Linked DNA regions of Kordia sp. SMS9. The protein of the gene in region 1 binds, or shares a complex with, the protein of each later gene. Links are inferred from orthologs where the notes say so. Each region holds a gene or a part of one and is shown on either strand. Other genes may lie near its edges. The genes, in order: carB and carA.

The links.
Region 2: the proteins of carB (region 1) and carA are in contact, whole or in part, in a solved structure (PDB 1KEE), measured with the Escherichia coli proteins. The link is inferred for Kordia sp. SMS9 from one-to-one orthologs.

What each region holds. Positions count from the first base shown.
Region 1 is NZ_CP031153.1:4,615,618-4,631,665, reverse strand. What follows is about bases 4,282-7,645. They hold carB (carbamoyl-phosphate synthase large subunit), read left to right. Parts: upstream 4,282-4,589; coding sequence 4,590-7,445; downstream 7,446-7,645. Other genes in these bases: rpmH (50S ribosomal protein L34), read left to right, coding at 4,327-4,485. Outside these bases: KORDIASMS9_RS19625 (acyltransferase family protein), read right to left, coding at 1-34; KORDIASMS9_RS19620 (ankyrin repeat domain-containing protein), read right to left, coding at 92-682; KORDIASMS9_RS19615 (helix-turn-helix domain-containing protein), read left to right, coding at 914-3,022; KORDIASMS9_RS19610 (DUF2892 domain-containing protein), read right to left, coding at 3,592-4,155; KORDIASMS9_RS19595 (hypothetical protein), read left to right, coding at 7,855-8,478; KORDIASMS9_RS19590 (transporter substrate-binding domain-containing protein), read left to right, coding at 8,986-10,428; KORDIASMS9_RS19585 (restriction endonuclease), read left to right, coding at 10,663-11,607; KORDIASMS9_RS19580 (IS1182 family transposase), read left to right, coding at 11,881-13,413; KORDIASMS9_RS19575 (hypothetical protein), read left to right, coding at 13,492-13,992; KORDIASMS9_RS19570 (VWA domain-containing protein), read left to right, coding at 14,320-15,471; KORDIASMS9_RS19565 (sigma 54-interacting transcriptional regulator), read left to right, coding at 15,517-16,048. UniProt on the Escherichia coli protein: Large subunit of the glutamine-dependent carbamoyl phosphate synthetase (CPSase).
Region 2 is NZ_CP031153.1:51,777-67,419, reverse strand. The notes cover bases 1-2,959. They hold carA (glutamine-hydrolyzing carbamoyl-phosphate synthase small subunit), read left to right. Parts: upstream 1-903; coding sequence 904-2,016; downstream 2,017-2,959. Other genes in these bases: eno (phosphopyruvate hydratase), read left to right, coding at 2,788-2,959; KORDIASMS9_RS00225 (hypothetical protein), read left to right, coding at 2,031-2,633; rplQ (50S ribosomal protein L17), read left to right, coding at 295-765; KORDIASMS9_RS00240 (DNA-directed RNA polymerase subunit alpha), read left to right, coding at 1-234. In the rest of the region: more of eno, read left to right, coding at 2,960-4,077; KORDIASMS9_RS00215 (hypothetical protein), read right to left, coding at 4,142-4,408; KORDIASMS9_RS00210 (hypothetical protein), read left to right, coding at 4,601-5,647; KORDIASMS9_RS00205 (DUF350 domain-containing protein), read left to right, coding at 5,653-6,174; KORDIASMS9_RS00200 (glycoside hydrolase family 9 protein), read left to right, coding at 6,353-8,983; KORDIASMS9_RS00195 (leucine-rich repeat domain-containing protein), read left to right, coding at 9,267-15,643. UniProt on the Escherichia coli protein: Small subunit of the glutamine-dependent carbamoyl phosphate synthetase (CPSase).

The DNA.
Region 1 (16,048 bases):
AATCAATATCGTGTCTTCTAGTGGTAGATTCCATAAGGAGTTGTTTTTTAAGGTGAATTTTTCTTTGAATGCGTCTTCTAAATACGAGATGTTATTGTAACATCATCGCAATGACAGGATGCGCTTTTTTAACAGTTGCAATATCCAATGTAAAACCCATTGGTTTTAATTGTAAGATGAGCATTTCGTAAATAGGTTTTAACTGCGCAAAATCACTTAGTACAATTTCTCTAGCCGTTGCACCAAAATTATTTTTGATGGTTTTGTCAGCATTAGCATCTATTAAAAGTTGTACCATTTCCACACGTCCAAAAAACGCTGCGGTATGCAAAGCTGTGGAACCGTCGTTATTTTTGATAGACAGATCTGCTTTGGCGTCAATTAATGCTTTTGCAATGTCTAGTTTATTAAAAGTGATTGCGGTAACTAATGGCGTAGAGCCGCTCATAGCTTCTTTTGTATTAAGATCGCTTCCCGCTTTAATATGCTGTCGTACGATGTCTAAATTTCCAGCGATAATTGCCGATTGAATGTCCATTTTTGGAGCTTCAACCGTTGCCGTTTGATCGTTTTTTGCAGTTGTTTTTGAATTGTTTTCTTGTGCGCAAGAAGTTAAAGAAACAACAATTGCAACAATGCACATAAAGATGATTTTTGTAAAGAATACTTGTGGTGTTTTCATAATAAGTTATTTAAAAGTGAATAGTATTATTTTGTTGATACAAAGATGCGAGAAGTCGTGACGCATCAATAAACACGGATGATTCAAGAAATATAAAGTTTGGGGAACGCGTGAAAATTATGGCGCAACAATATAAATTATGACGCAAAACGAGGTTTCATCACACAAAATCAATCACAAAACTGAGAAGTTTCAAGAAATTGTATATATTCGTTTGGAAGCTATAAAAACATGTCAAAAACTTCATTTACGGGCGACTTTTTAGCGAAAGCAGAAGCGATTGTGTTGGAAAACATTTCCAATGAGCAATTTGGTGTTTCAGAATTGGCAGCAGCAACCAACATGAGCCGATCGAATTTGCTGCGAAAAATAAAAAAGCAAACGGAACTTTCTGCTAGTCAATTCATCCGAAACATCCGTTTGAGCAAAGGCAAGGAATTATTAGTCGAAACCGAATTGACCGTTTCTGAAATTTCCTATGAAGTCGGATTTGGCAATACTTCGTATTTCATCAAATGTTTTAGAGAATTGTATGGTGTGCCGCCTGGTGAAATTCGCAAAAAACCGTTGGCATCTGTGGAAGAAATTACGGAAGAAACGATAATGACAACATCAAAAAGTGTTGAGAATTATTCTTCGCAAAAAAGTTTTTTCAATGCACACTTTAACAAAATTATTGTAGTCGCTACTGCGATCACTATTGTGTTGATTAGTTTTTTATGGAAGGAACAATCAAACGACGATTTGCCAACAAAAAATCGTGCAAAATCCATCGCGGTATTGCCATTTAAAAATATGAGCAGCGACTCCACAAATTATTATTTTGTCAATGGTTTGATGGAATCTTCCTTAAACAACCTGCAAAAAATAGAAGACTTACGCGTGATCAGTCGCACTTCCGTTGAAAAATACAGAAATACGACCAAAACCATTGCAGAAATTGCCAACGAATTGAATGTCAATTATATTGTAGAAGGCAGCGGACAAAAAATTGACGATGAGGTTTTATTACACATTCAACTCATTGATGCAACCAATGATACGCCCATTTGGACAGAACAATACAAACATCAATTGGTTGATATATTTTCATTGCAAAATACCGTTGCCAAAAAAATTGCAATGTCTATACAAGCTACGGTTACGCCTGCGGAATTGGCACAAATTGATAAAAAACCTACTGAAAACCTAGAAGCGTATGATGTATTCCTAAGAGGTTTAGAGCCTTTACAAAAACAAACCCAAGAAAGTTTGTTTGAAGCCATAGAATTGTTCAAAAAAGCCACGGAACTTGATCCGAAATTTTCGTTGGCATACGCTAAAGCAGCGATGGCGTACTTTTATTTGGACGTTTATCAACGCGAAAAAAAATATACTAACGAGCTCAATGAAAACGCAGACAAAGCACTATTGTACGATTCCAAATCAGATCAAAGTCTCATCGCGAAAGCTTTATATTATGTCAACAATAGAGAGATCAATTTGGCGGTTCCACATTTGGAAAAAGCGTTGGAATACAACCCAAATGCTGCTGCAGTCGTTTTAATCTTGTCAGATTTGTATGCGAGAGCCATTCCGAATACGGAAAAATATTTAAAATATGCGCTCAAAGGCATTCAACTCAACATTCAAGCGAATGATTCTGTTGGTAAAAGTTTTATCTATTTGCACTTAGGAAATGCGTTGATTCAAAGTGGATTTGTGAACGAAGCAGACACGTATATGAAGCTAGCACATTCGTACAATCCGCAAAATCAATTTACGAAGTATATTCAAGCATATATCAATTATGCAAAACATAGAGACATCAAAAAGTGTACAAATCAGTTAGTCACAGAATGGAAAAAAGATACGTTGCGAATTGACCTTTTACAGGAAATAGGAAAGGTACACTACTATGAAGAAGACTATGAAACGGCGTACCACTATTACAAAAAATACAATGCGCTTCAAAGCGATCAAAAAATAGACATCTTTCCGCAAGAAAACTTGAAAATCGCGATTGTCTACGAAAAAATGGGCGATTCTATCACAGCCAAAAAGCATTACGATAAATATATAACTTATTGTGAAAATGATACGTCAATGTACCAATCGGCAAGTGTGGCAATGCGTTATTTATACGAAGGCGACAAAGATGCAGCGATTGCACAGTTAAAATTGTTTGCAACTAAAAACAACTTTCAATATTGGTTGATTCTATTTTGGGAAGCAGATCCGTTAATGCGCGGACTTAAAACACATCCCGAATACAATGCCACATTCCAAAAAATAAAAGATCGATTTTGGGAAAACCATGCAGAAACCAAAAAGACCTTGGAAGAAAATGGATTGTTGTGATTTTTGATTGAATGTTTTTAAATGCTAAATTTTACATATTGAATTGCTTTTACAAGTCTTTTACTTCGAATAACAAACCGTCACTTCGAGTGAATTTGTGCAACAAATTTGTATCGAGAAGTACTTTGAAATTCTATGTGCTAAATGTTGAATTGCTTCGTTTCATACTACAAACATCCAATCTTAGAAACGTCATTACGCGGAAGTATGACAAAGTAATCTGTTTCAATAAAAACAAAATTGTGCTTTGAAAGTAACAGATTGCCACGAATTTCACATTTCGACTCCGCTCAATGTGAAAAATTCTCGCAAGGACGAATCATAAGCAATGTTGGATTTTAAATGTTAAATTTTACATGTTGAATTGCTTCGTTCTTAGAAAATTTCACAATTCATAGTTGTTCTCGACAGCGCTATTCAGCTTGTCGAAATACAGATTTGGCAGTCGACTGACGTTTAGTTTTCACCACCAAAAAACGCTTCCTACAACATGTAAAAAGCGTTTAAAAATTTTATCATAAGACTTTCAAATTATAACATTCAAAAATCGTACATCGTACATCAAAATATTATCTTCTTCGCATCTGACGATTGCCATAATGCTGTTTTGGAGCACTTGCAGCGCGTTTCATTTGCTGTTCCATCATTTTAATCTGTTCGGTCAGCATTCCGCGTTTATCGAGCGTTTTCGCTTCTTTCATTAAAATCTTCGCTTCGTTCTTACGATTCTTCTGTGCCGCAATTCCCGCTAAGGTCATTTTTACCATTGCCATATCGTGCGACATGCTTAAACCGAGTTTTTCCGCTTTTCGCAGATTTTTCTCAGCCTCGGTTAAATTGCTTTGCGAAGCCATAATTCCATGTAAATAATAATAATAGCCTTGTTGCTTGCGTGTCAGTGCGGTTTGCGGATTCTTAATACGCGCCAACAAACGTTTTGCACCATCAAAATCTTGCTTACGAAGTTTTAAAAATGACAATAAAATAAATTCATTCTTAAAGTACAATAAAACAAAAATGGCTGCTAGTAAAATTAAAAAGATTCCATTACCAATATATCCTTCATAAAATTGGTAAATTGCGAAGGCAAAAATTCCTCCAGCTATGATAAGTTTGATATTTTTGTTGAACATAAATCAGTATATAGTTATCGAGGTTGCAAATGTATAAAAAACAATCGGAAATATTTTTTAAATTCTGTTTGTTAAAGTAAAAACTCTTTGTATATTTGCGCCGCACTTTTGGAAAGGAATCTCGCGTGCGATCATAATTAAATTCAAGAGAAATTAAAGATATTTTAAGTAATGAAAAGAACATTTCAACCATCAAAAAGGAAAAGAAGAAACAAGCACGGTTTCAGAGAAAGAATGGCGTCTGTTAACGGAAGAAAAGTGCTATCCCGCAGAAGAGCTAAAGGAAGAAAGAAAATTTCTGTGTCATCTGAATTGAGACACAAGAAATAATGATATACTAGTTATACAAATAAGGTGTTGTTTTTTTATAAGCGACACCTTTTTTTGTACCCAATGTTTTTTTATTTTTACGCAACACAACACAAACCAACATAATGCCAAAAAGAGAAGACTTAAATTCAATTTTAATTATTGGATCAGGACCAATCGTCATTGGTCAAGCTTGTGAATTTGATTATTCAGGATCACAAGCATTACGCTCACTAAGAGAAGACGGAATTGAAACCATCTTAATCAATTCAAATCCTGCAACCATCATGACCGATCCTTCTATGGCGGATCATGTATATTTAAAACCTTTAAACACACGTTCCATTATTGAAGTGCTGAAAAAGCATCCAAATATTGATGCCGTTTTACCAACAATGGGTGGACAAACTGCTTTGAACTTGTGTATTGAAGCCGATGAAAAAGGAATTTGGGAAGATTTTGGAATCAAACTCATTGGAGTTGATATTGAAGCGATTAACATTACAGAAGATCGTGAAAAATTTAGAGAACTCATGGGGAAAATTGGTGTCGGAATGGCACCACAAGCCACAGCAACATCGTTCTTAAAAGGAAAAGAAATTGCCCAAGATTTTGGTTTTCCATTAGTAATTAGAGCTTCGTATACCTTAGGTGGAGCAGGAGCTTCTATAGTATACGACCCGAAAGATTTTGACGAATTGTTACGTCGCGGGTTGGAAGCATCTCCCATTCACGAAGTCATGATTGACAAAGCAATGATGGGTTGGAAAGAATACGAATTGGAGTTGTTGCGCGATAAAAATGATAACGTTGTTATTATCTGTTCTATTGAAAATATGGATCCGATGGGAATTCATACAGGAGATTCAATTACTGTTGCGCCGGCTATGACCTTATCTGATCGTACGTATCAAAAAATGCGTGACATGGCGATTTTGATGATGCGTAGCATTGGGGATTTTGAAGGAGGATGTAATGTGCAGTTTGCCGTAAGTCCAGACGATCAAGAAGATATTATTGCCATAGAAATCAATCCGCGTGTATCGCGTTCTTCTGCTTTGGCGAGTAAAGCGACTGGATATCCGATTGCAAAAATTGCTGCAAAATTGGCAATTGGGTATTCCTTAGACGAATTAGACAATCAAATTACAAAATCGACATCAGCTTTATTTGAGCCAACGTTGGATTATGTAATTGTAAAAATACCACGATGGAACTTTGACAAGTTTGAAGGTTCCGATCGTACGTTAGGCTTGCAAATGAAAGCCGTTGGTGAAGTGATGGGAATTGGACGTTCGTTTCAAGAAGCACTTCACAAAGCCACACAATCACTTGAAATTAAACGTAATGGCTTAGGAGCCGATGGAAAAGGATATAAAGAATATGACAAAATCATCAGCAAGTTGACCAACGCTTCTTGGGATCGTGTTTTTGTCATTTATGATGCCATTCAGATGGGAATTCCTTTGAGCAGAATCTTCGAAATTACAAAAATCGACATGTGGTTCTTAAAGCAGTATGAGGAATTATACAATCTTGAAAAAGAAATTTCATCTCACAATACCATTGATACCATCACGAGAGATTTACTGTTAGAAGCCAAACAGAAAGGATTTGCCGATAGACAAATTGCACACATGTTGGGTTGTTGGGAAAGTCAAGTGTACAAAAAGCGTGAAGAATTAGGTATTAAACGCGTGTACAAATTGGTAGATACCTGTGCGGCAGAATTTACGGCAAAAACGCCTTATTACTATTCTACATTCGAAGCAGAGATTGAAACTGCTGATGGTGAGCGTTACGTTCACAACGAAAGTATTGTCTCTGACAAAAAGAAAATTGTTGTGTTGGGTTCAGGTCCAAACCGAATTGGACAAGGAATTGAGTTCGATTATTGTTGTGTGCATGGCGTGTTAGCTGCGGCTGAATGTGGGTATGAAACCATTATGATCAACTGTAATCCTGAAACGGTTTCGACCGATTTTGATACAGCAGATAAATTATATTTTGAACCTGTTTATTGGGAACATATTTACGATATCATTCAACATGAAAAGCCTGAAGGTGTCATCGTGCAACTTGGTGGGCAAACGGCGTTGAAACTAGCGGAAAAGCTAGACAGACACGGCGTTAAAATCATAGGAACCACCTTCCAATCGTTAGATTTAGCGGAAGATCGAGGAAGTTTTTCAACCTTATTAAAAGAAAACAACATTCCATATCCAGAATTTGGAGTAGCTGAAAACGCAGATGAAGCGTTGGCATTGGCAGACGAATTAGATTTCCCAATCTTGGTGCGACCTTCGTATGTGTTGGGTGGACAAGGAATGAAAATTGTGATCAACAAGCAAGAATTGGAAGAAACTGTGGTCGATTTGTTACGTAAAATTCCAAACAATAAGCTTCTACTAGATCATTACTTAGATGGTGCGATAGAAGCGGAAGCTGATGCGATTTGCGATGGGGAAAACGTGTACATTATTGGAATCATGGAGCATATTGAGCCGTGTGGAATTCACTCAGGAGATTCTAACGCTACTTTGCCGCCGTTTAACTTAGGCGAGTTTGTCATGCAGCAAATCAAAGATCACACAAAAAAGATCGCCTTAGCATTAAATACTGTCGGATTGATCAACATTCAGTTTGCCATCAAAGACGATATGGTGTATATCATTGAAGCCAATCCAAGAGCATCACGTACCGTTCCTTTTATCGCGAAAGCGTACAAAGAGCCGTATGTAAACTATGCCACCAAAGTAATGCTAGGAGAGAAGAAAGTGACGGATTTTGATTTCAATCCGCAATTAGAAGGATATGCTATTAAGCAACCGGTATTCTCTTTCAACAAATTCCCGAACGTAAACAAGCGTTTAGGACCAGAAATGAAAAGTACAGGAGAAAGCATCTTATTCATTGACAGCTTAAAAGACGATGATTTCTATAACTTATATTCACGTAGAAAAATGTATTTGAGTAAGTAGCACTTCGACAGGCTCAGTGCAGCGCGTTCGACAGGCTCAGTGCCAATGTGTTCGACAGGCTCAGTGCTGTGTGTTTAACTTCGCTCAGTATTCTTTATTGTATGTACTTTGGAACGTTTCAACGTATAACTAAAATAAAACGCTCTCAGAAACCAAATGGCTTTCTGAGAGCGTTTTATTTTGTCTTGAAAGTTGCATTCTTGTGGAAAACCGTAAGGAAAGTGAAAAATAGTTTCTTAAATTTGTAAGAAATAACTGTTTTTTAAGCTTAAAATTCTTATATTTATGATACTTGAAAGATTGCAAGATGTTATTAAATCAGGTTTTGTAAAGGTAAATAATTTTAATTCGTACACACGAAAAAACATTTATTTAAGAAACATTACACACATTAAAAAACTAACCAATCATGAAATTCCAAAGAAAACACCATCTGTTAATTAAGAGTTTTGCACTTATCATTTTAATGGTAAGCATATATGCTTGTTCTGAAGAATCTACCAATACTCAAGATCAAACTGACATAGATTTTAGCAATATTGAAATTGATTTGAGCAAATCATCCTTTGGCAAAGCAATCAACGTATTTAAGTATACTGACAAAGAAGAATTATTAGGTAAAATTGACGCAGCAATGCATCATATCATTACCGATTCTAACGATTTGATTAAAAATTCTGAAACTACAGATTTACTACTGGATATCAACTTTTCAGACGGAAAAGCAGTGATTTTAGGTATAATTGAATTTAATTCAGACACTAAGAAGATACTAAGCGCGCACTATTTTGATCAAAAAACAAATACGTATGCAAAAAGCGTACCTGGCGATTTAGAAAATATTGATCTTGCTAGATGTCTGCAGGGATATACACAACTAGCTTCCTGTGGAAACTTGAGCAATCCGCAACAATGTGTCTCAAACGCAGTCGCTAGTTATCTTAGTGCTGAAATTAGTAATATTGGCGATTGTGCCAATGTTCAAGTGCAAGTTGGTACATTTACAACAAAGGTTTGCGGGAAAAACTGTTAATAAACTCTTTAAAAATATTAGTTAAGTACCCTAATTAGGAAACTAATTCTAATGGTTACAAAGAGTTTTCATCATAACTAATACCAATTCTACTATAAGATGTAACAAATAAGCTCGTTCATTCAGCATTCTATTTTTTCGCGACTATTTTCCGTAACTAAGGCTATGCAAAACATTCGCAGCGTTCTATAATGTCAAAGAAACTTCGCATCTTAAAGTAAAATTGGTATAATATAAAAAATGCTCCCAGAACCTAACTCGGTTTTTGGGAGCGTTTTTTTATGAAATGCCATTAAGAAAAATGATAGTGCTGAAGCAATTTGTTTGTGGAACTAACGAGAGGCAAATTTTTTCACGATCGCTTTTATACTGAGCTTTCTCGAAGTATGTAAAGACATTTCTCTTCTACTTTTACAATAAACTTTTCTCAGTTTATTTAATATCCAATCATCTAATTGTCTAAACAAATTTTGGCACAGGCTATTTAATTCGCTATTTTTATAGGATATGAATATAAAAATAACTGTCTTACTTATTGCCGTTTTCATACTGCTCTCAAGCTGTTCTGATGGAAACAAAAATCTTAATGAAGGTAATGAAACCGCTTTGCCTTATAAAGTGACTAAAGACTTAAAAGCTATCAAAGAAGATGGTGTTTTGCATGCCATCGCTATTTACAATTCTACAAGTTATTTTTTATACAAAGGAATGCCAATGGGTTTTGAGTATGAGCTGTTATCTCGCTTGGCAAAAGACTTAGACTTAGAACTGAAAATAACAATTGCCAAAGATATTGATGATTTATTTGACATGTTGAACAATGGTGATGGCGATTTAATAGCCTATGGTTTAACGATCACTGAGCCTAGAAAAAAGTTGGTAAGTTTTACGGAAAACCATTATGTTACGCACCAAGCTTTAGTACAACGAATGCCCAAAAATTGGCGCTCACTGCCAGGTTATAAAATTGATAAGCATGTAATTTCAAATACATTGGAACTCATTGGCGATACCGTATGGGTTAGAGAAAACTCATCGTATGCTGAAAGACTTAAAAACTTACAGGGCGAAATTGGTTCAGAAATTCCAATAAAATATATCAAAGGAGATAAAACTACGGACGAAATAATTAAAATGGTTGTCAATGGCGAAATTGAGAGAACAGTGGCTGATTATAACATTGCAGCTGTCAATAAAACCTATTATCCAATACTTCATATTGATACCAGAATTTCGTTTTCGCAACGCATTGCATGGGCGGTACGACAGAATTCTCCTGAATTACTAAAAGCCATAAACAATTGGATTATTAAAGAGAAAGAATCAAACGATTACTATGCTATTTACAATAAATATTTTAAAAGTAGGAAATCATACAGAGGAAGAATTAAAAGCGATTTTTACAGCAAAAACAGTAATAAAATTAGTAAATACGATGCTATCATAAAAGAAAATGCTGCTATAATAGGATGGGATTGGCGTTTTCTATGTTCTCAAATATATCAGGAATCACGGTTTAATCCGAAAGCAAAGTCGTGGGCAGGCGCAAGCGGTTTAATACAATTGATGCCAGCTACGGCAAAAGAAGTTGGTGTAAGCAACAGTTTAAACCCAATAGAAAATATACGTGGTGGCGTAAAATATTTGGATAGTATGCGCGAGAAGTTTGAAACTGTTGAAGATTCCATCCAAAAAATAAAATTCACTCTAGCGGCGTTTAACTGTGGTGCAGGTCACGTTTTTGATGCCATGCGCTTGGCAGAAAAAAATGGAGATGATCCGAATCGGTGGGACGAAAATGTGGAAAAGTACATACTAAAATTATCAGAAAAGAAATACTACTCAGATGAAGTCGTGAAACATGGCTTTGTCAGAGGAACAGAACCCTACAAATATGTGAAAAATATATTTTTACGCTACGAACATTACAAACAATTTATTCCGCAATAAAAAACAAGCAACTTCTTAAAAACAAGTATAGGTAAGAGTCTATTTTTATCATAAATTCATGAATCATTTTTTCTTTACGGAAAACCTCATTGTGTATATGTGGGTTTTGTTTTACATTTATGGAAAATAACAGGAAGTTGTTGTGAAATTTGTACCTGTTATTTACTAAATTCAGTATGATAACAGTAATTCTTGTTATACATACGTTACAAGCAAGCTAAAAAAAACAACTCTATGATTTTAGATTTTAAGGAAATACCAAAAGCAAATACTGGGAATGGCGACCAAGATACGTTTGAATTATTCAGTAGAGATTTTCTTGAAATATTGGGATACGAAATCATTCAACAACCTGACAGAGGAGCTGATGGAAAAAAAGATTTAATTGTTCAAGAATCGAGACACGGAATTTCAGGAGTGACTAACATCAAATGGTTAGTTAGTTGTAAACATTATGCACATAGCGGAAAATCTATTAATGACTCAGATGAACCAAATATTTTGGATAGAATTAGTGTTCACGAATGTGACGGATTTTTAGGGTTTTATTCAACATTGCCAGCAACATCTTTAGGCAAAAACTTTGAGGGACTTAAAAAGAAAACTCAAATTGACTCATTTGATAAAGAAAGAATTGAAAAAATAATGCTGGAATCACCAGAGGGAATTAGATTAGCAAGTAGATATTTTCCTATTAGTTTTGAGAAATACAAAGTAGAAAATCCAAAACCAGCCAAAATTTTTGCAGACAAAACAAGCATTCATTGTGAGTATTGTAATGAAGATTTGTTAAAGACTAAAATGGGAATATTTGTAACTATGAGAAGATTTTCAGATTTTGATGTTGAACCACCAGTTCATTATCCATATGAGAAGGCTTATTATAGTTGTAAAGGTAAATGCGATGCTATTTTGAAAAGTAAATATATGCAGGATGAAATGATGATGGACGAATGGGTTGACATTACTGACTTTATATCACCAATTACCTACATTAAAAAACTTATGGCTTGGATGAATTCTTTTCAAAAAGGTGGCGAAAAAGCAAATGACGAAGTCTTTGATAAACTAAAAAGACTTTTTTTAAATGCTTATCCTCATATATCAAGAGAACAAACGACCGAAGAAAAAGAAAAAGTAAAATTCTATCTTCAAAATGGACTAATGGATTGGCTTTAAACATCGGAAAAGCCAGCTTGTATAACATTGTATATAAAAAATAGCGCAAGTCATTGCTAATACGAAGGCTTGGGCGTTTTTGGAAAGTCGCCAAATTTTTAAATTTGACGGTTTCCAATAAAAATATTAATAGTAAAATTTAAAAATTCTGCTTGTGTTTCATCCGAAAAATAATTGCTAATTTGTACGCAACGAGCCATACACAAAACCGTCAGACTGTCTCAAAACCCACACATAATTTTCTATTTATCTTAAATATTCCGATATTTAAGTATGGAATATTTAAAAGGAGATTCTAGGACACAACTTACATTATATACTACTTGTCTTGACGATATGATACCTCAAGATAATTCAGTACGATTTATAGACGAATTTGTCAACACACTTAATTTGCAAGAATTAGGTTTTGATGCCATAGCTTCTCAAGGAAGACCACCTTACAACCCTGCTGATTTACTAAAGTTATATATCTATGGGTATATGAATCGCACTCGATCCTCCAGAGTTTTGGAAAAAGAATGCTCCCGAAATATTGAAGTGATGTGGCTTTTGAAAAATCTTAAACCAGATCATAATACGATAGCGCGTTTTAGAAAAGAAAATCCAAAAGCTATCAAACGAGTTTTCAGGCAAAGTGTAACCATTGCAAAGAACTTTAACTTGATTGGTGGAGTTCTTATCGCGGGTGATTCTACCAAATTAAGAGCGCAGAATAGCAAGAAGAATAATTACAATAAGAAAAAGATTGAACGGCATTTAGCATATATTGATAAAAAACTATCACAATACAATGCAGAATTGGCTACTGCTGATAATGATAGTAAAGCTCAAATTCAGAAAAATATTGAAAATCATAAACGACATCAAGTTAAGTATACGCAGATAAAGCAAGAATTAGAAGCTGATACAACTACTGAAAATCCTCAGTTATCTACGAGTGATCCAGACAGCAGACATCAAATAGTAAGAGGAATGATAACAGAAGTTTGCTATACTGCACAAACTACTGTTGACGAAAAACATAACATACTTATTGATTATAAAGTGACCAATCAAAACGATAAAAAAGCAATGGGAATGATGCTCAGAAGAGCTAAATCTATTTTAAGGCATCATCAGTTTACAGCTCTTTACGATAAAGGATATCATACAGGAAGTGAATTTGATACTGCACATACATTAGGAATAAAAACTTTAGTAGCTATACCAAATATAGGAAGAGCCAGTCAAGCTCCTGATCCTAAATATAATGTAGAATATTTTAAATATGATAAGCACAAAGATTGTTATATATGCCCAAAAGAACAAGAACTAACAAGTAACCAAAATTGGTATAAGACACGTAACTATAAGTTCAAACAATATAAAACCAAGGCATGTAAAACTTGCCCTGTTAGGAACTTATGTACAACAGCTAAAGTCAATGGAAAGATCGTACAGCGAAGTCAGTATGCCTATGCAATTGAAGCCAATGCAAAACGAGTAAAAACCAATGAAACAACATACAAAAAGCGACAAGCTATCGTAGAACATCCCTTTGGAACCATTAAAAGACAATGGGGTTTTGATTATATTATTACGAAACGAACAATTGAATCGGCATCTGCTGATTTTGGATTGATTGCTTTAGCCTATAATCTGAAAAGAATTATCAATATCCGTAAAGCTTCAAGGAGTAGCAAAAAACACTGTTTGTGCCATTTTAGAAGGCTCAACCGCTTACATGAGCCCAAAAAGAGCAATATTGGCGTGTTAAAATCATTATTCTATAAAAGACAAGAAGTATTTAAAATAGCTGCGTAATTTTAAAATTTAGTGTAAATTAGAATCTTAATAGGTAGTTTTGAGACAGACTGCCGTTTTGCGTAATTTGGGAAAATCTTGAAAAGAATAATTTACATACTGATTTTTGGAATTCTATTTGGTTGTTCTGACAAACCGAAAAAATTGAATATTGACCAAATGAAAATGGAAATAGAAATGTATCTGGAATTTGAACCTGGCGGATATTTTATTTCTTGGAACGACACATCGTGCTCTGAATTTAAATCTAGTTGGAATTATTTACAGAAAAGGCCTTACGAACTTTACTGTCATATTTTTAATAAAGAAAGAAATACACTCGGATATTATAGAGGATTAAGCAGTCTGAGACAATTTGCTTATTTTCAAACTAAACCGAATACAGACTCAATCATTGACTTGGAATTTTCAATTGGAATTAATCACTTTTCGGAATTTCTCGCTGAACAGTCAGATGATTATATAAACAATTTTAATGAAAAGTTTGAGGAAAAAATCGAATTTAAGCCTGTAAGAGTGGACTTAAAAACTGACTTGAAAAAGAAAATTGAAATCGAATTAATAAATAGAAAAAACTAAGCACAACAATGGTAACCATTCCACAAACCAATAATTCCAAAAACAAGCCATTCTCAACACTTTTGAGCATTTTCTTGGCTCTTGTTATGAAATTCTAACCTAAGTATTTCATCACGCCAAGATAACTAAAAAGCAAAGAAGATATCTTTACTAATAACGTTGCAAGCAATTAAAAAAATATAAGTATTCTCCCTAAAAAACACAACCCTACATAAAAGAATATAGTACAAACAACAAGTCTCCAATCTTTTCCGTATTTTTACAATAAAAAGAAAAACTAGTGAAGACTTCTTAATTTACTAGGTTAGAAAGAGAAAGGAATACCGAATGAATACTATGAATTTTAATTACGGAAAAGGCTTCACATTCAGTAAGCACATTCCAGAAGAAGTATCGCATTTTGAACGTGTGTTTGATATTTTTAAAGATATTCTTACGCATACTTCAGGCGATATTGAAGAAGCGTTTGATTGGTTGGAAACGCTCGATAAAGAATATCAAATTTTTTCAGATGAATATACGTTGCAAGATTTTGAAAACGATCTGAAGAAACGTGGATATATCAAAGAAGAAATCGATCCCGAGAAGGGAAACACTGGCAACGGACCCGGAACAGGAAAAAAACTGCTGACGGCAAAATTGGAAGCTGCACTGCGTTCATACGCTTTAGAACAAATTTTCGGAAAGCTAAAGAAAAGCGGTTTGGGAAACCACCGAACAGCAAAACAAGGTGTTGGCGATGAAAAAGTAGGCGATCATCGCGCGTTTCAGTTTGGAGACGATTTGGCAATGATCAACATGACGGAAAGCATCAAAAATGCACAAGTGAACAATGGAATTGGCGATTTACGCATCACAGAAAATGATTTGATCGTTGAAGAAACCAAACACAAAGCGCAAATGAGCACGGTTTTGATGATTGATATCAGTCACTCCATGATTCTGTATGGAGAAGATCGCATCACACCTGCAAAAAAAGTCGCGATGGCGTTGGTAGAATTGATTCATCGCAAGTATCCGAAAGACTCCATTGATGTAATCGTTTTTGGAAACGAAGCATGGCCAATCAAAATTAAAGATTTGCCGTATTTAAAAGTGGGTCCGTATCACACCAATACAGTGGCAGGATTGGAATTGGCAATGGATATTCTCCGCCGAAAGCGAAATACCAACAAGCAAATTTTTATGATTACAGACGGAAAACCAAGCTGTCTGACCTTACCCAATGGCGAATTTTACAAAAATAGTTTCGGATTGGACGAACGCATCGTTTCGCAATGTCTCAACAAAGCAGCACAAGCACGAAAACTCAAAATTCCCATCACCACGTTTATGATTGCCCAAGATCCGCACCTACGAAGGTTTGTGGAAATATTTACCGAACAAAACAGAGGAAAAGCATTCCTAACTGGGTTGTCTGGCTTGGGACAAATGATTTTTGAAGATTACGAAAAAAACAGAAAAAGAAGAATACGATAAAAACAGTTATATGAAAATATGACGTTTCAAACTCATACAAAAAACATGCAAAAAGAAATCACGCTCAAAGAATTAAAAGATTCTGAATACGCACACAAAACAATTAACGAAGAAATTCAAGCGAATTTAATTGCGCGCATCAAAGGAAATGAACCTGTTTTTGAAGGTTTATTGGGATATGAAGACACGGTAATTCCACAGTTGAAAAAAGCACTGTTAGCTGGTCATCACATTAATTTGCTAGGATTGCGTGGACAAGCCAAAACGCGAATTGCACGTAGTATGGTGGATTTGTTAGACGAATACATGCCGATTGTAAAAGGTTCAGAAATCAACGACAGTCCGTTTCAGCCGATTTCTAAATATGCAAAAGATTTACTAGCCGAACACGGTGACGAAACGCCCATTTCTTGGGTACACAGATCGGAACGTTTCTTTGAAAAACTGGCAACGCCCGATGTAAATGTGTCTGATTTAATTGGTGATATTGATCCGATCAAAGCAGCAACCTTGAAATTGCCATATTCGGATGAACGCGTGTTGCATTACGGAATGATTCCGCGTGCAAACCGCTCGA
Region 2 (15,643 bases), 4.6 Mb from region 1 along the record:
CGTCAGTTACTAAAAACAAAATTAGTAGACATGGACCTTTCTGTAAGAGCATTAAACTGTTTAAAAGCAGCAGAAGTAGATACTTTAGGCGACTTAGTATCTTACAACAAAAACGATTTAATGAAATTCAGAAACTTCGGTAAAAAATCTTTAACGGAACTAGAAGAACTAGTAAACGTAAAAGGTTTAAGTTTCGGAATGGACTTATCAAAATACAAATTAGATAAAGATTAATTCCTTTGTAATTTGCTCCTCAAACGAGTTGTAGCAAGATAAAGGTAAAAAACAAATGTCATGAGACACGGAAAAAAAGTAAACCACTTAGGTAGAAAAACGGCGCATAGAAAAGCAATGTTAGCAAATATGGCTTGTTCTTTAATCGAGCACAAGCGCATCAACACAACAGTTGCAAAAGCGAAAGCATTAAAGCAATTTGTGGAGCCATTAGTAACTAAGTCAAAAGAAGACACAACGCACAATCGTCGTTTGGTATTCAGTAAACTTAGAAACAAATATGCAGTCACTGAATTATTCAGAGATGTAGCGGTAAAAGTTGCAGACAGACCAGGTGGATATACAAGAATTATCAAATTAGGAAATCGTTTAGGAGATAATGCACAAATGGCATTGATCGAATTAGTGGACTACAACGAAACGTACAACACTGAGAAGAAAGCGAAAACAACTAGACGTAGTAGAAGAGGTGGTAAAAAAGCTACAACTACTCCGCCAGTTGAAACTCAAGCTTCTAACGAAGAAGAATAATGAAAATATAGTCATTATACATAAAGGGATAAACTTTTTTAAGTTTATCCCTTTTTTTATACTCAAAACAGCCATATTTTTGTAACATCAGTGTCAACTGATACATACAACACTAACACAACTAAATAGCATAGCAATATGAAATACCAAAATCGACAAAAAGCACTATTACTTTTGGAAGATGGAACAATCTTTTACGGAAAAGCAATTGGACAACCAGGCACGGCTTTCGGAGAAGTGTGTTTCAACACAGGAATGACAGGATACCAAGAAATCTTTACCGATCCATCGTATTACGGACAATTGATGGTAACAGCAAATGTTCACATTGGAAACTACGGAACCGCAGAAGACGAAATGGAATCGGATAGTATAAAAATTGCAGGTTTAATATGTAAAAACTTTAGTTACGAATTCTCTAGACATGCGGCCGACAGTTCTCTAAAAGATTTCTTAGATAAATACAATCTATTCGCAATCTCAGATGTAGATACAAGAGCATTGGTAAGTTACATTCGAGATAATGGCGCCATGAATGCAGTAATTTCAACAAATGTAGACGATATTGAAGGATTAAAAGCAAAACTAGCAAAAGTGCCAAGCATGGCTGGTTTAGAATTGGCTTCGAAAGTATCTACGAAAGAACCATACATATACGGAGACGAAAACGCAACACACAAAATTGCAGCGTTAGACATTGGTTGTAAAACAAACATTCTACGAAACTTGGCAAAACGCGATGCATGCATCAAAGTATTTCCGTACGATACAACCTTTCAAGAAATGAGCGCATGGAATCCTGATGGATACTTCTTATCCAACGGACCTGGCGATCCAGAACCGTTAGAAAGTGCCATCAAAGTAGCAAAAGAAGTTATTGACCGCGACTTGCCATTATTTGGAATCTGTTTAGGACATCAAGTTATTGCATTGGCAAACGGAATATCTACCTATAAAATGCACAATGGACACCGCGGAATCAATCATCCTGTAAAAAACATGTTGACAGGTAAAGGAGAAATTACCTCGCAAAATCACGGTTTTGCCATCAATAGAGAAGAAACAGAAGCGAATCCGAATGTAGAAATTACACATGTACATTTGAATGACAATACCGTTGCAGGAATTCGCATCAAAGACAAAAATTGCTTCTCGGTACAATACCATCCTGAAGCAAGTCCTGGACCACATGATGGAGAATATCTATTCGATCAATTTATAGAAAACATTCAAAAAGTAAAAACGGTTTAATCACAATCAACAATATGCAGCGAATTCTCTCGATTATAAGTGTGCTACTATTGATAGTTTCTTGTAAAAACGATTCAAAATCTGAAAAAGAAGCTTCTAAAAGTGGAAAGATAACCAAGGTTGTAGAAGTGAACCTTTCTACAGATCAAGAACAATTCTTAGCAACAACGATTGCCTATTTCAAGCAATGCAAAGCGGAAGCTACCAACAGAAACGATTGTCGTAACAGCATTACAGAAATGATCTCTGAATTTTATTCGCTGGATGATTTTAAAAATGAAAACGATCAATACAAAGTATATGATAGCATTCAGGCGATTGTCAAACGATCAAATTCGTGGACAAAACTAGGAAAAGCTAGCAATCAAGAAGTCTTGATAAAAGCACAATCTGCCGCCAATAACGGAAACGCTACCATTGCTATAGATATGTCAGAAACCTACGGACAAGTCGCAATGATCATTCCAGGGAAACTGTCCAAATCAGGCGCATGGAAATTGGAAGTACCAAACGCAGCAGCGTTGGTAAATTACAATGCAGACAAATCGTTTACGGAAAAATCGCTTTCGTATGCGTTCAAATCAACAGAGAATATCGTGTTATTCACGAGAAAATAGTTGCAGTATTTTTTAGGGAAAACGTTTTCGCATTTCATAAAAAAAGGCAAAAATCAAACATCGCTAACATATCCATAAAAGCAACGGCAAAGCTTATAAAACTTGATATAGTTTCGTAAATTAGCCTAGAAGAACAACAGAAAAAGACAAAAAAATGAGCAGAATAATCAACATTCACGCAAGACAAATATTAGATTCAAGAGGAAATCCTACGGTGGAAGTAGATGTTATAACGGAAACAGGAATCTTAGGAAGAGCCGCAGTACCATCAGGAGCATCCACAGGAGAACATGAAGCAGTAGAATTAAGAGATGGCGGAGACGCGTACATGGGAAAAGGAGTGAGTAAAGCTGTTCAAAATGTAAATACAACCATTGCAGATGCTTTAATTGGAGTTTCTGTATTTGAACAAAATCATATCGACAAAGCAATGATCGATTTGGATGGAACTCCAAACAAAGGAAACTTAGGAGCCAATGCAATCTTAGGTGTTTCTTTAGCAGCAGCCAAAGCAGCCGCTAATGAATTGGGAATGCCTTTATATCGTTATGTTGGTGGTGTTTCTGCAAATACCTTACCTGTACCAATGATGAATATCATCAACGGAGGTTCGCACTCAGATGCGCCAATTGCATTTCAAGAATTTATGGTGATGCCTGTAAAAGCAAAAAACTTTACACATGCGATGCAAATGGGAACGGAAATTTTCCACAATCTTAAAAAAGTATTGCACGACAGGGGTTTAAGTACCGCTGTAGGTGATGAAGGTGGTTTTGCGCCAACCTTAGATGGTACGGAAGATGCACTAGACACCATTTCAAAAGCAGTTGCCAATGCAGGATACAAACTAGGGGATGAAGTCATGATTGCGTTGGATTGCGCTGCGGCGGAATTTTACGTAGACGGAAAATATGACTATGCAAAATTTGAAGGGGAAACTGGAAAAGTACGTACGTCTAAAGAACAAGCAGATTACTTAGCAGAATTAGCGGCTAACTATCCAATCATTTCTATTGAAGATGGAATGGACGAAAACGACTGGGAAGGTTGGAAATACCTAACAGAAAAAATTGGAGACAAAGTACAATTGGTTGGAGACGATTTATTTGTAACGAATGTAGAACGTTTATCACGAGGAATTGAAAACAACATCGCAAATTCAATCTTAATCAAAGTAAACCAAATTGGAACCTTGACAGAAACCATTGCAGCGGTAAACATGGCGCACAACGCTGGATATACTTCCGTAATGTCGCACAGATCTGGGGAAACAGAAGACAATACGATTGCCGATTTAGCAGTTGCCTTAAACACAGGACAAATCAAAACAGGTTCAGCGTCACGTTCAGACAGAATGGCAAAATACAATCAATTGTTACGCATTGAAGAAGAACTAGGAGAAGTAGCATACTATCCACAAGACAAAGCTTTTAAAATAAGCTAATACTTCACACACATACAATAAAAAAGCGGTCGAATTTCATACAAATTCGACCGCTTTTTTTAGTTTACGCGCAAGTTACACAAGTTAATTCTTCACAAGCAGTTGCTCTGCACGTTAAAATACCTTCGGTCAATGGCGGTATGGTTGGGTCTGGGCAACCACAGGTTACATGCGGACAATACGAAAATACTCTCGTATACTTTTCTGTAAAGTCGATAATCGTATTGATGACGTCAGACACATCTATAGAGGCATTGCCTCCAAATGTTTTATTCAAATTACTTACCGATTGTTTACGGAGCGTTAAACTCTTCAAATTCTTTTTTTTCATAATATAAAAGTGTTGATTTAGAGTAAGTTATAAAAAAAGAAAATGAGTCAATTACGGTTTTTCCGTAATTAATATGTTATAGGTCAGTATTTTGAAAGAATCTAGGTGTAAATTGGTATTACTAGTGGAAGTTTTAAAACAAACGAATCAACAAAAAAATAAAAAAACGAAAAAAAATAATATCTTTATGACATGACCGACAACAACAAACCAAATGGCTGTCTTGTGAGTTTTCAACGGCTCTTTTCAGGAATAATGGCAATTTTGGCAACCATATTTTTAATCATTGTACTCATTTACTTAACGTATAATGTAAAAATAGAGGGAATATCTTTATTGGTGGTCACGGCAAGTAGCTTCTTTGTACTGCGCTATATTTGGAAAAAAGTAAAGCGAAAATCAACTTCAAACAAACAAGTAATAAAAGGTGTTTTTTCAGACTTCTTCCGAATCATCATTGTATTTGCCATTTTCTCTGTTGTTATGGTAATTCTCGAAAAAAATGCAGGAAATAAAATAACAATAAAAGAAACAGAGAACGATACAGACAAAACAGAAATCGTTACTACAACCGAAAATGGAAATGAAATTCGCTACATTGTCAACAAACAATCTTGGCGTGATTTTGCAGGCAATTGGCATCGGATGGATTTCAAAATAGCCGAAAACAACGTGCAAAAATCTAAAAAAAATCGCCACAGCTTTCGCTATACGCGTAACTTTTCTTGGGGAACTTTTTACAAACACATGGCAGATCATGATCGACCGCTATTGGAACATTTGTACGATTCTTTTAGCAAAATTCAAAAACAAAAAAAGTTAAACAGAAGACAATTTGCCGAATTGATCATTACCAGCATTCAAGACATTCAATACAACTATATAAAATCGTCACCTTGTGATGGAAGTGAAGAATTTCCATGTGTGGGAAATGTGCGACTCGGAATTTTTGCACCTGTAGAATTCAGCGCCAGCTTGCAAGGCGATTGCGACTCCCGAACGGTATTGCTATTTGTATTATTAGCAAAATTTGAATATGATGTCGCTATCTTAAACAGCAATCAATACAAACATTCTGTGCTGGGAATCAATATACCTTCCACAGGAAAATACAAAACACGTAACAGAAAAAAATATTATTTCGTAGAAACGACTGCAAAAAATTATACAATAGGAAATTTGCCAGCAAAGGTGTCAAATGTAGGCTATTGGAATTTTGTATTAGTCAATAAAAAATAAAACTTATGAACACAGATGTATTCTATTTAGCACTTAGTCAACTCGTACTCTCTATCTTTTTGGCGATTGTCATCTTCTTTATTTCCTATAAAATACTGATCAAAATATTTAAACTGAAAGAAGAAAACTTAAACGATTCCAACTTGGCATTGAGTATTTTCTTTTCAGGAATTATCTTTAGTACAGGGTATTTGCTAAGTGGAATCATTCCGTCTATCATCAATGCGATTGGCATGTTGAAAGTGCATGCAAAAGAAAATCTATTTGTAGAAGTTTTAAAATACTCTTCCTTATCATTATTTGTTGGTTTTTTATTGGCAGGTGTCATTCATTTTAGCGCATTTATGTTGACAAAATCTATGACGAAACACGTAGATGAAGTTGGTGAGTTAAGAAAAAATAATTTAGCAGTCGCGATTTTACTCGCTACCATTTTAATTTCCATTACCATCATTGCCAAAGACAGTTTGGTATTTTTGATTGAACTCTTCTTACCACAACCTGTGGTTACGGAATATACGGCGTAGTGTGAATATGAGGTTACTCAAACAGAAAAGTATCAGCAAAACGTATACAAAAACAGGAAAAATATCAACATCATAAAAATCACTTATAATATTGATAATCAATTTTATAGTTAAAATATACCCAAAGCATTTTACAAAAAATTAGACTATTCGTATCTTTAAAAGAAAAGGATAGCTCATGAAAAAAATTACACTACTTCTAATATGCTTCATACCCATATTGCTTCAAGCACAGCAATTGATCTCCATCACGCCCGTAAGTGAAAACACTATTTTATTGCGTTTTGATGAAGGCGAAAAAGATTTCACCAACTTTGATGAATTCTACGTTTACAGCGCGCCCAATGCAAGCTATTATGGACAAATAGATGAAGCACAAGCATTACTTCCTGCAAACTTTACGATTACAAGTTTGGATGATGCTTTGTATGCAACGCCACAACAAGCTATAGCAACGTTTTTTAAATCAAAAGAACAAGTAGCTTTGCAAGAGTATTATGTATATGTACGATTGCCAAATGCGATGGAAAATGGCAAAACATATACCATAAATGTTTCCAATATAAACACACAACAAAACACCTTTTCGCTCACATTTGATACCTTCAATACCTTTTCGGAAAGTATTCATGTCAATCAAGTGGGAATGATAGCAAGTGCTACTGAAAAATTTGCCTACGTATCGCAATGGCTGGGAAAAAACAATGCAGCGAACAGTCACTATGAAGATTTTACAAACTTTATTGGCGCAACCTGTCATGTAGTGCGTGCTTCAGACAATCAAATCATCTATACAGGAACAGGCAATAACGGATTGCAGTTTCGCATGGAAAATACGTTGGCAGATTACTCAGAAGATTTTGCTACGAAATATTGGTACAATTCTCCTGTGTGGGAATTTGACTTTTCAACTGTTGGCATCAACATTCCGACAAGTGATGATGAAGAATATAAAATTGTCATTGAAGGCATTGGAAGTTCGTTTCCTTTTAAAATATCAGATAGAGTCTATGACGATGTGTATAAAACCATTTCCAACAGTTTACTATATCAACGAAGCGGATTTGATCGCGGAAACGAATATGCACCTTTTGTAAAACCAGTAGATCATGTGCCTGGTGTTGATGGTTTTGAAATTACATATTCCAACTTTAGACGTATGGATGTAGATTTTGGTGATGACGAAAGCTTTATACAATTACCAGCACAAGCTACTACGGCTGTCAACCCTACAAATGCGACTGCTTGGATGGTTTCTCCAGATACAATGCCATGGGGAAGTGGTGGACATTTTGATGCAGGCGATTTTGATGTGTACATTCAACATTTAAACTTACCGATTTACGGTGCATTTTTATATCAACTCGCACCAAATGGTTTCTTGGATGGCGATTTAAACATTCCAGAAAATAATAATAATGTTCCAGATGTGTTAGACGAAGTACAATGGACACTTGATTTTTTTAGACGTACCAAAGGACCTACAGGCGGAATTTGTGGTGGAAAAGAAACCAACGGTTATTACGGGCCATCTTACAACGATGGTTCAGGAAATTCTTCTTCCGAGCAAATGTGGTATGTATATAAAGAAGATCCTGCGGCTTCGTACGTGTATGCAACGGCAGCAGCTTTGTTTTCACAAGCATTAAGTGTTGCTGGCGATGCAAACAATCAAGCAGATTTGTATAAAAACGAAGCGATTAACGCGTACAATTGGGCAAATGCCAATGTCACAATAGCAGATTTAGATCAATTTTTTCAAGGAATCAGTTACGCCGGAAAAGTAAAAGATTTAAAACTGTCAGCAACGGCAGCTTTATACAGTTTAACAGGTATGCAAGAATATTTGGACTATTATCTCAACAATTCGGTAGTCACAACGCCGACAACCTTACTCTATCAATATCAAATATATGATGAATCGTTAGCAAACTGGATATTTAGCGTGATTCCGCAAGACAAATGGGGAAATTTTGACGCAGTTGCCATCAATTTGCAAAGCACACAAATTCAAGCCATCAATTACTGGAGTGCTGTTTGGGGAACAGACGATATCAGTCTAAAACCAATTCGTTTCATAAAATCGCAATACCAACCGCCAATTTTGGGTACTACTGGTTCTACGCCGCAATTGATGCCGCAAATCATGTCGCACTATCACACACAAGACACGCAATTACTCAATAAAATGTTGTCAAGCAACGACATGTTATTAGGTGGAAATCCTGAAAACAAAGTATACATTACACGTGCCGATTTGTTTGGTGCAGAGCGGTATTCCAGAGAAGTATTGCACGATGCAGCCATGAGCAACGCAGGAAATGCAATTCCGGGAATTCCATTATATACGCATCATTTGGACGGACAAGAAAACTTTGTCATGTCGCCACCAATTGCCGATTGGCCATATATGGAAATGAACTTAGATGCTAGAGTTTACTTTTTACAATCAGAATTTACGATTCATCAAAATACTATACAAAGCATGATGTTTTATGGATATCTTAATTCGATATTCAATCCAGATTTAATTTTGAATGTTCCTGAAAATCCTTTTAATGAAACACAACGACTCGTCATATATCCAAATCCGAATGACGGAATATTTAGAGTCAACTGGCAATCCAATAGTACATTCAACGAAGCATGGTTGTACGACATTAATGGACGAAAAATAGACTTCAAACAAAACGGCGTCTTTGCTGAAAACGGTATTGAAATTGAAACAGGTTTGCTCACGGAAGGTATTTATATCTTAAAAATAAACTTAGACGATGATATTATCACGAAAGAAGTAAACATTCGATAACTAAAAAAAAGTTAATTATAGACAAAAGAGTCATTTTATGCAGGCATAAAGTGGCTCTTTTCAGTATTACTAATAGATATTTATAAATTACGAGTGATTTCCCCCGTGTAAAGTCGTCAAGAATATATAAGTTAAGTACTTTAGCAAATGCAAATTCTTCCCCAGACAAATTTGCTCAAAATAGCTTCATTTTACAATAAGAACTCAATGTATGTCACCATGTATTTTGAAAATTGGTTGATACACTTTACATGCATTTTTACAAACCGATTAAATCCTATACATGAGATTAAGACTACTATTTGCATTATTGATTTTTACAAACATCATTTGGGCAACTACAGAAACACCGCCACCTTCCAACGACAACTTTGCAAACGCTATTCCGGTAAGTTGTGGAGGAAATTATACAGCATCAACAGCTGAAGCAACGTTAGACGAAAACAATGCGCCTGATGGTTTTGGGGCAGACTTAGATGCACCAAATATTTGGTATTCGTACACAGGTAATGGAATTCCTGAAACCATTACGTTAGATTTATGTGCTTCTGGATACGATACTTCGTATTTAATATACACGGGAACTTCTGGAAATTTAACCTTGGTGGCAGGAAATGATGACAATGAAGGCCAATGTGGGCCCGGATATCGTTCGTATGGAACCTTTGAATCTGATGGAATAACGACATATTATATTACAATAACAGGATACAACCCAACAAGTATTGGAGCGGTTGATTTAACTGTTTCTTGTTTGCCAGCAGACATTGTTTATATAACAGACGCAAATTTTGAACAAGCATTAATTGATTTGGGAATTGATTCGGGAACGGTAAATGGATATGTGTCAGTTGCCGATGTTGACCAAGTAAATGACTTGAATATCAGTAATAAAAACATAACAAGTCTATCAGGAATTGAAGCGTTTACAGCACTTGAAATTTTAATTTGTAATAACAATGCAATTCGTTCTATCAATCTAGAAAATCAACCCAGTTTAACTTTACTAAATTGTAGCGACAATGACTTAACATTTCTAAGTGTAAAAAACGGTAACAATACTAACATAACGTCATTCAACGCTTTAAATAATTTTGATTTAGCTTGTATTGAAGTTGATAATACTGCATACAGTACAACGAACTGGACGAACATTGATAGTGGAGTTAGCTTTACACAAAACGACTGTACAAACGTAACATTTGTGCCAGATGATAATTTTGAGCAATACTTAATAGATCAAGGACTTGATGATGTATTGGATAATTATGTACTAACAAACAACATAAATACGATTGAAGTGTTTTCTATATCCAGTCGTCAAATTCATGACCTTACAGGAATAGGTGGTTTTACAGCGCTGGAAGAATTAAATTGCACAAGCAATGAGTTGACGAGTTTAGATTTATCTCAAAATGTAGCATTGCGCAGATTAAAATGTTATTTTAACGAGCTTACCAGCATAAACTTAACGCAAAATACAGCGTTAGAAAGATTGGAATGCTTCGTAAATAATTTAACTACAATTGACCTCACACAAAATACGGCACTTAACTATTTACGAGCAGAGCTGAATCCTTTGGGCACTCTTGATCTGAGTCAGAATTTGGTATTAGATTATATAAATCTCTCAAGAACACAATTAACAGCCATAAATCTTACTGCTAACGTTGCATTAGAGAATATTGTGCTAACGAACAATTTACTGACAAGTATAGACGTTTCTCAAAATGTGAATGTAAAAGGTCTTTTTGTGGACGATAATTCACTAACAAGTATAAATGTTGTTACCAATCAAGCTTTGCAACAATTTTATTGTGACAATAACGCAATTGAATATTTAGACTTGTCAAATAATACGCAACTAGTTTCATTACAAGCTTCAAACAATGCACTGACAGGTATAGACTTGAAAAGCGGAAACAATACCATACTTCCAAGTGCTATCGGTGGCTTTTTTGACGTAACTGGCAACCCAAACTTAACATGTATAGAAGTGGATGATGTAGCATACAGTACTACAAATTGGACAGATATTGATCCGGGACTTACGTTCAGTACAAATTGTAATCCATCACCAATTCCACCGAATGATGAGTGTGTAGACGCGATTCCAGTACCAATAAGTGACGGCGGTTGCAACACAACGGTTTCAGGAACCTTGGCAGGCGCAACAGACTCAAATGTATACCAATGCTTTGGAAACACGAATAGTTTTTCAGATGTGTGGTACAGTTTTGTTGCCACAGATACAGCACACGATATTAAAATATTAAATACTTCAGGAATAAACTCTAGCGTATTTCACACGGTTATTGACGCACAAACGTATTCCTGTGGAAACATTACGGATGCAGTTTACTGTACGGATGCACTTGAACGACAAGCAACAGGATTAACGATTGGAGACACCTATTACATTCAAGTATTTACAGATGTAGCAAATTCAACGGAAACATTTGATGTTTGTGTATCCACACTAAATATTCCAGGACAAACTTATGTGCCAGATGATAACTTTGAACAAGCACTTATTGATTTAGGATATGATGATGTTTTAGATGATTATGTAACTACGGCAAACATTAACACGGTTGAAACGTTAGATGTTTCAAGTGAAAATATTGCCGATTTAACAGGAATCCAAGGTTTTACTGCATTAAAAAATTTAAAATGTACATCAAATAATTTGATAAGTTTAGATGTTACTCAAAACACAGTCTTAGAAATTTTAGACTTCGGACTAAATAACATAACAGCTATTGATATAACGCAAAACACTGTCTTAAAAATATTACGATTCCAACAAAATAGTTTATCAAGTATTGATGTTTCACAAAATGTTGATTTAGAAATTTTTGCAGGAATGTTCAATGGGTTACAAAGTTTAGATGTAACCAACAATACAAAACTAACACTCCTAAATTGTTGGAGTAATGGTATCGACGAAATTGATTTGTCTCAAAACCCAGATTTAGAATTCTTATCTATGAGAATAAACGATCTAGTAAGTTTAGACATATCAGCAAATCCAGTACTAAGAAGTTTAGATTGTCATGCAAATGAACTAACATCATTAAATGTTCAAAACGGAAACAATTCAAACTTTACAACATTTGTAGCAACTAACAATTCTACATTGAATTGTATTCAGGTTGATGATGTAACGTATAGTACAACCAATTGGACACAGATATCAAGTGGTTCAAGTTTTAGTACGGATTGTGGTTATCTTGAAAATGATGAATGTGTAGACGCGATTCTAGTACCAATAAGTGATGGCGGTTGCAACACAACGGTTTCAGGAACCTTGGCAGGCGCAACAGACTCAAATGTATACCAATGCTTTGGAAACACGAATAGTTTTTCAGATGTGTGGTACAGTTTTGTTGCCACAGATACAGCACACGATATTAAAATATTAAATACTTCAGGAATAAACTCTAGCGTATTTCACACGGTTATTGACGCACAAACGTATTCCTGTGGAAACATTACGGATGCAGTTTACTGTACGGATGCACTTGAACGACAAGCAACAGGATTAACGATTGGAGACACCTATTACATTCAAGTATTTACAGATGTAGCAAATTCAACGGAAACATTTGACGTATGTGTGTCTACAAATACAATTCCTGGACAAACCTACGTGCCAGATGATAACTTTGAGCAAACACTTATTGATCTCGGATACGATACAACGCTAGACAATTATGTAACTACGGCAAATATTAACACCATAACATCTTTAAACGTAGTAGGCAAAAATATCGCAAGCCTAACAGGACTTGAAGACTTCACAGCATTACAGTCGCTCGATTTTTCAATCAATAATGTTACTACAGTAGATCTTACTCAAAACGCTCAATTGAGATTCTTATTACTTACCGGAAATTCACTAGCAACTATCAATGTTTCTCAAAATCCACTCTTAAGAGGGTTAACTGTTGAAGAAAATTTATTGACAACTATCGATGTCACTCAAAATCCACTTCTAGAATCACTAAACATTTCAAAAAATTTATTTACGTCTATCGATGTTACTCAAAACGCTGGATTAACTAATCTAGATGTAGGAGAAAATTCACTAAGCCAAATAAATGTCACTCAAAATCCTGTTTTGGCCTTTTTAACACTAGATAAAAACAATTTTTCTGCCGTAGACGTTACAAACAATCCACTACTTTCCAGTTTATCTGTTGAAGAAAATTCATTGACAACAATTGATATCACCCAAAATCCAGTATTATTAGGTGCCTATTTTGGATACAACCAATTAACAACAATTGATGTTTCTCAAAACCTAGCACTAGAAACGCTAGTTGTTACTGCGAATAGCCAAATTTCAACAATAGATGTTTCTGTAAACGCAGCTTTAAAAAATTTAAGGATAAATAGCACACAGATATCAGAAGTAAATGTTTCAAATAATCTAAACTTGGAAGGTTTGTCCGTGTCAAATTGTCCCATAACTGGAGTTGATCTTACTGCGAATGTTGCACTACAAAATTTAGGTGTCGTAGGAAGCCAATTAACTACGATCGATGTATCTCAAAATCCAGCATTTGTAAGCTTATTTTGCAGTAATACAAGTACACTTACCAGTGTAAATATTCAAAATGGAAACAATACAAACGTTACAACCTTCTTTGCTTTAAACACACCAAATCTTACCTGTGTTCAGGTAGATAACGTAGCATATAGTGCAGCCAATTGGAGTAATGTAGATGCTGGAATAAATTTCAGTGCAAACTGTGGTTTTCCTGTAAACAATACCTGTGTAACCGCAATCAACGTCCCAATAAGTGGTATTGCATGTAACAATGTAATAGAAGCGACAATAGTTGGTGCTACGAACTCTAATTCGCTACAGTGTTTTGGAAACAATGCAAACTTTACGGATGTGTGGTTTAGCTTTGTAGCCACCGAAACAACACATAAAATTGCATTACAAAACCTAACAGGTTCGCCAAACTTTCTTTGGCACTCCCTAATTGATGCTCAAGCATATACCTGTGGAAACATTACAGATGCCATTTACTGTACAGATGCATTAGAAGATACCGCAACAGGATTAACAATAGGAAATACGTACTACATACAAGTATATTCACATGTAGCAAATGCAAATACTACATTTGACATTTGTGTGACTTCATTTGCAATTCCAGGGCAAACATACGTTCCAGATGATAACTTTGAGCAAGCACTCATTGATCTCGGATATGACATAACTTTAGATAATTACGTAACAACAACAAATATTTCTGGCATTGAAAACTTAAACATCTCAGAAAGAAGTATTGCCGACTTAACAGGAATTGAAGATTTTACAGCGTTGAAAGAATTAAGATGTGAAACAAACAATCTTACAAACTTAAATATCACGCAAAATACACAACTTACCCTTGTTCACGCATTTAACAATACGCTAACAAACGTCGATTTTACACAAAACACAGCGTTGGTGCAACTATTCATATCAAACAATCAATTGTCGACTATTGATGTATCTCAAAATACAGCATTGGTAGATTTAGGTATTTTTACCAATCCGCAACTAGGAAGTATTGATGTATCTAACAACTCAAACTTAAAAACATTAAATATAAGTTATACACCAGTTTCAGAAATTGACGTTTCCAACAACTTAGCTTTAGAACGATTGTCATTTGTAGATTGCCCTATATCAGAAATTGACGTAACAGCCAATTTAGAATTGAGACAATTAAGTACTTCGCAGAGTCTAGTGACAAGCGTTGATGTATCTGGAAACCCATTATTTGAATGGATATCTTGTAGAAACAGTCCATTGCTTACACAATTAAACTTGCAAAATGGAAACAATACGAATTTTGTATTTTTCCTAGCTACCGATACGCCAAACCTAACCTGCATTCAAGTAGATAATGCTGCCTACAGTACTGCAAATTGGACAAATATTACTCCAGGAACAAGTTTTAGTACAGATTGTGGGTATCTTACGAATGATGAATGTGTAGACGCAATTAACGTCCCAATAAGTGATGCTACATGTAACAATGTAATAGCCGCGACAATGGCAGGTGCAACAAACTCTAATTCGTTACAGTGTTTTGGAAATAATGTAAACTTTACGGATGTGTGGTTTAGTTTTGTTGCCACCGAAACAACGCATAAAATTGCATTGCAAAACCTAACAGGTTCGCCAAACTTTCTTTGGCACGCCCTAATTGATGCAGAAACATATACCTGCGGAAACATTACAGATGCTATTTACTGTACAGATGCATTAGAAGGTGAAGCAACAGGATTAACCATAGGAAATACCTACTATATACAAGTATATTCACATGTAGCCAATGCAAATACGACATTCGACATCTGTGTATCTACAAACTCAATTCCAGGACAAACCTACGTGCCAGATGATAACTTTGAACAAGCATTGATCGATTTAGGCTTAGATACCACCTTAGACGATTACGTAACCACAGCAAACATCAACACGGTAAACGACCTAAACATTCGTAATTTGGGTATTTTTGACCTTACAGGAATAGAAGACTTTGCCGCTTTAGAAATCCTAAACTGTGGCTTAAACTTTTTGGGTGAATTAGATCTAAGTCAAAACACAAACCTTAACTATCTCATTGCAGACAACGCGGCGTTGGTTGC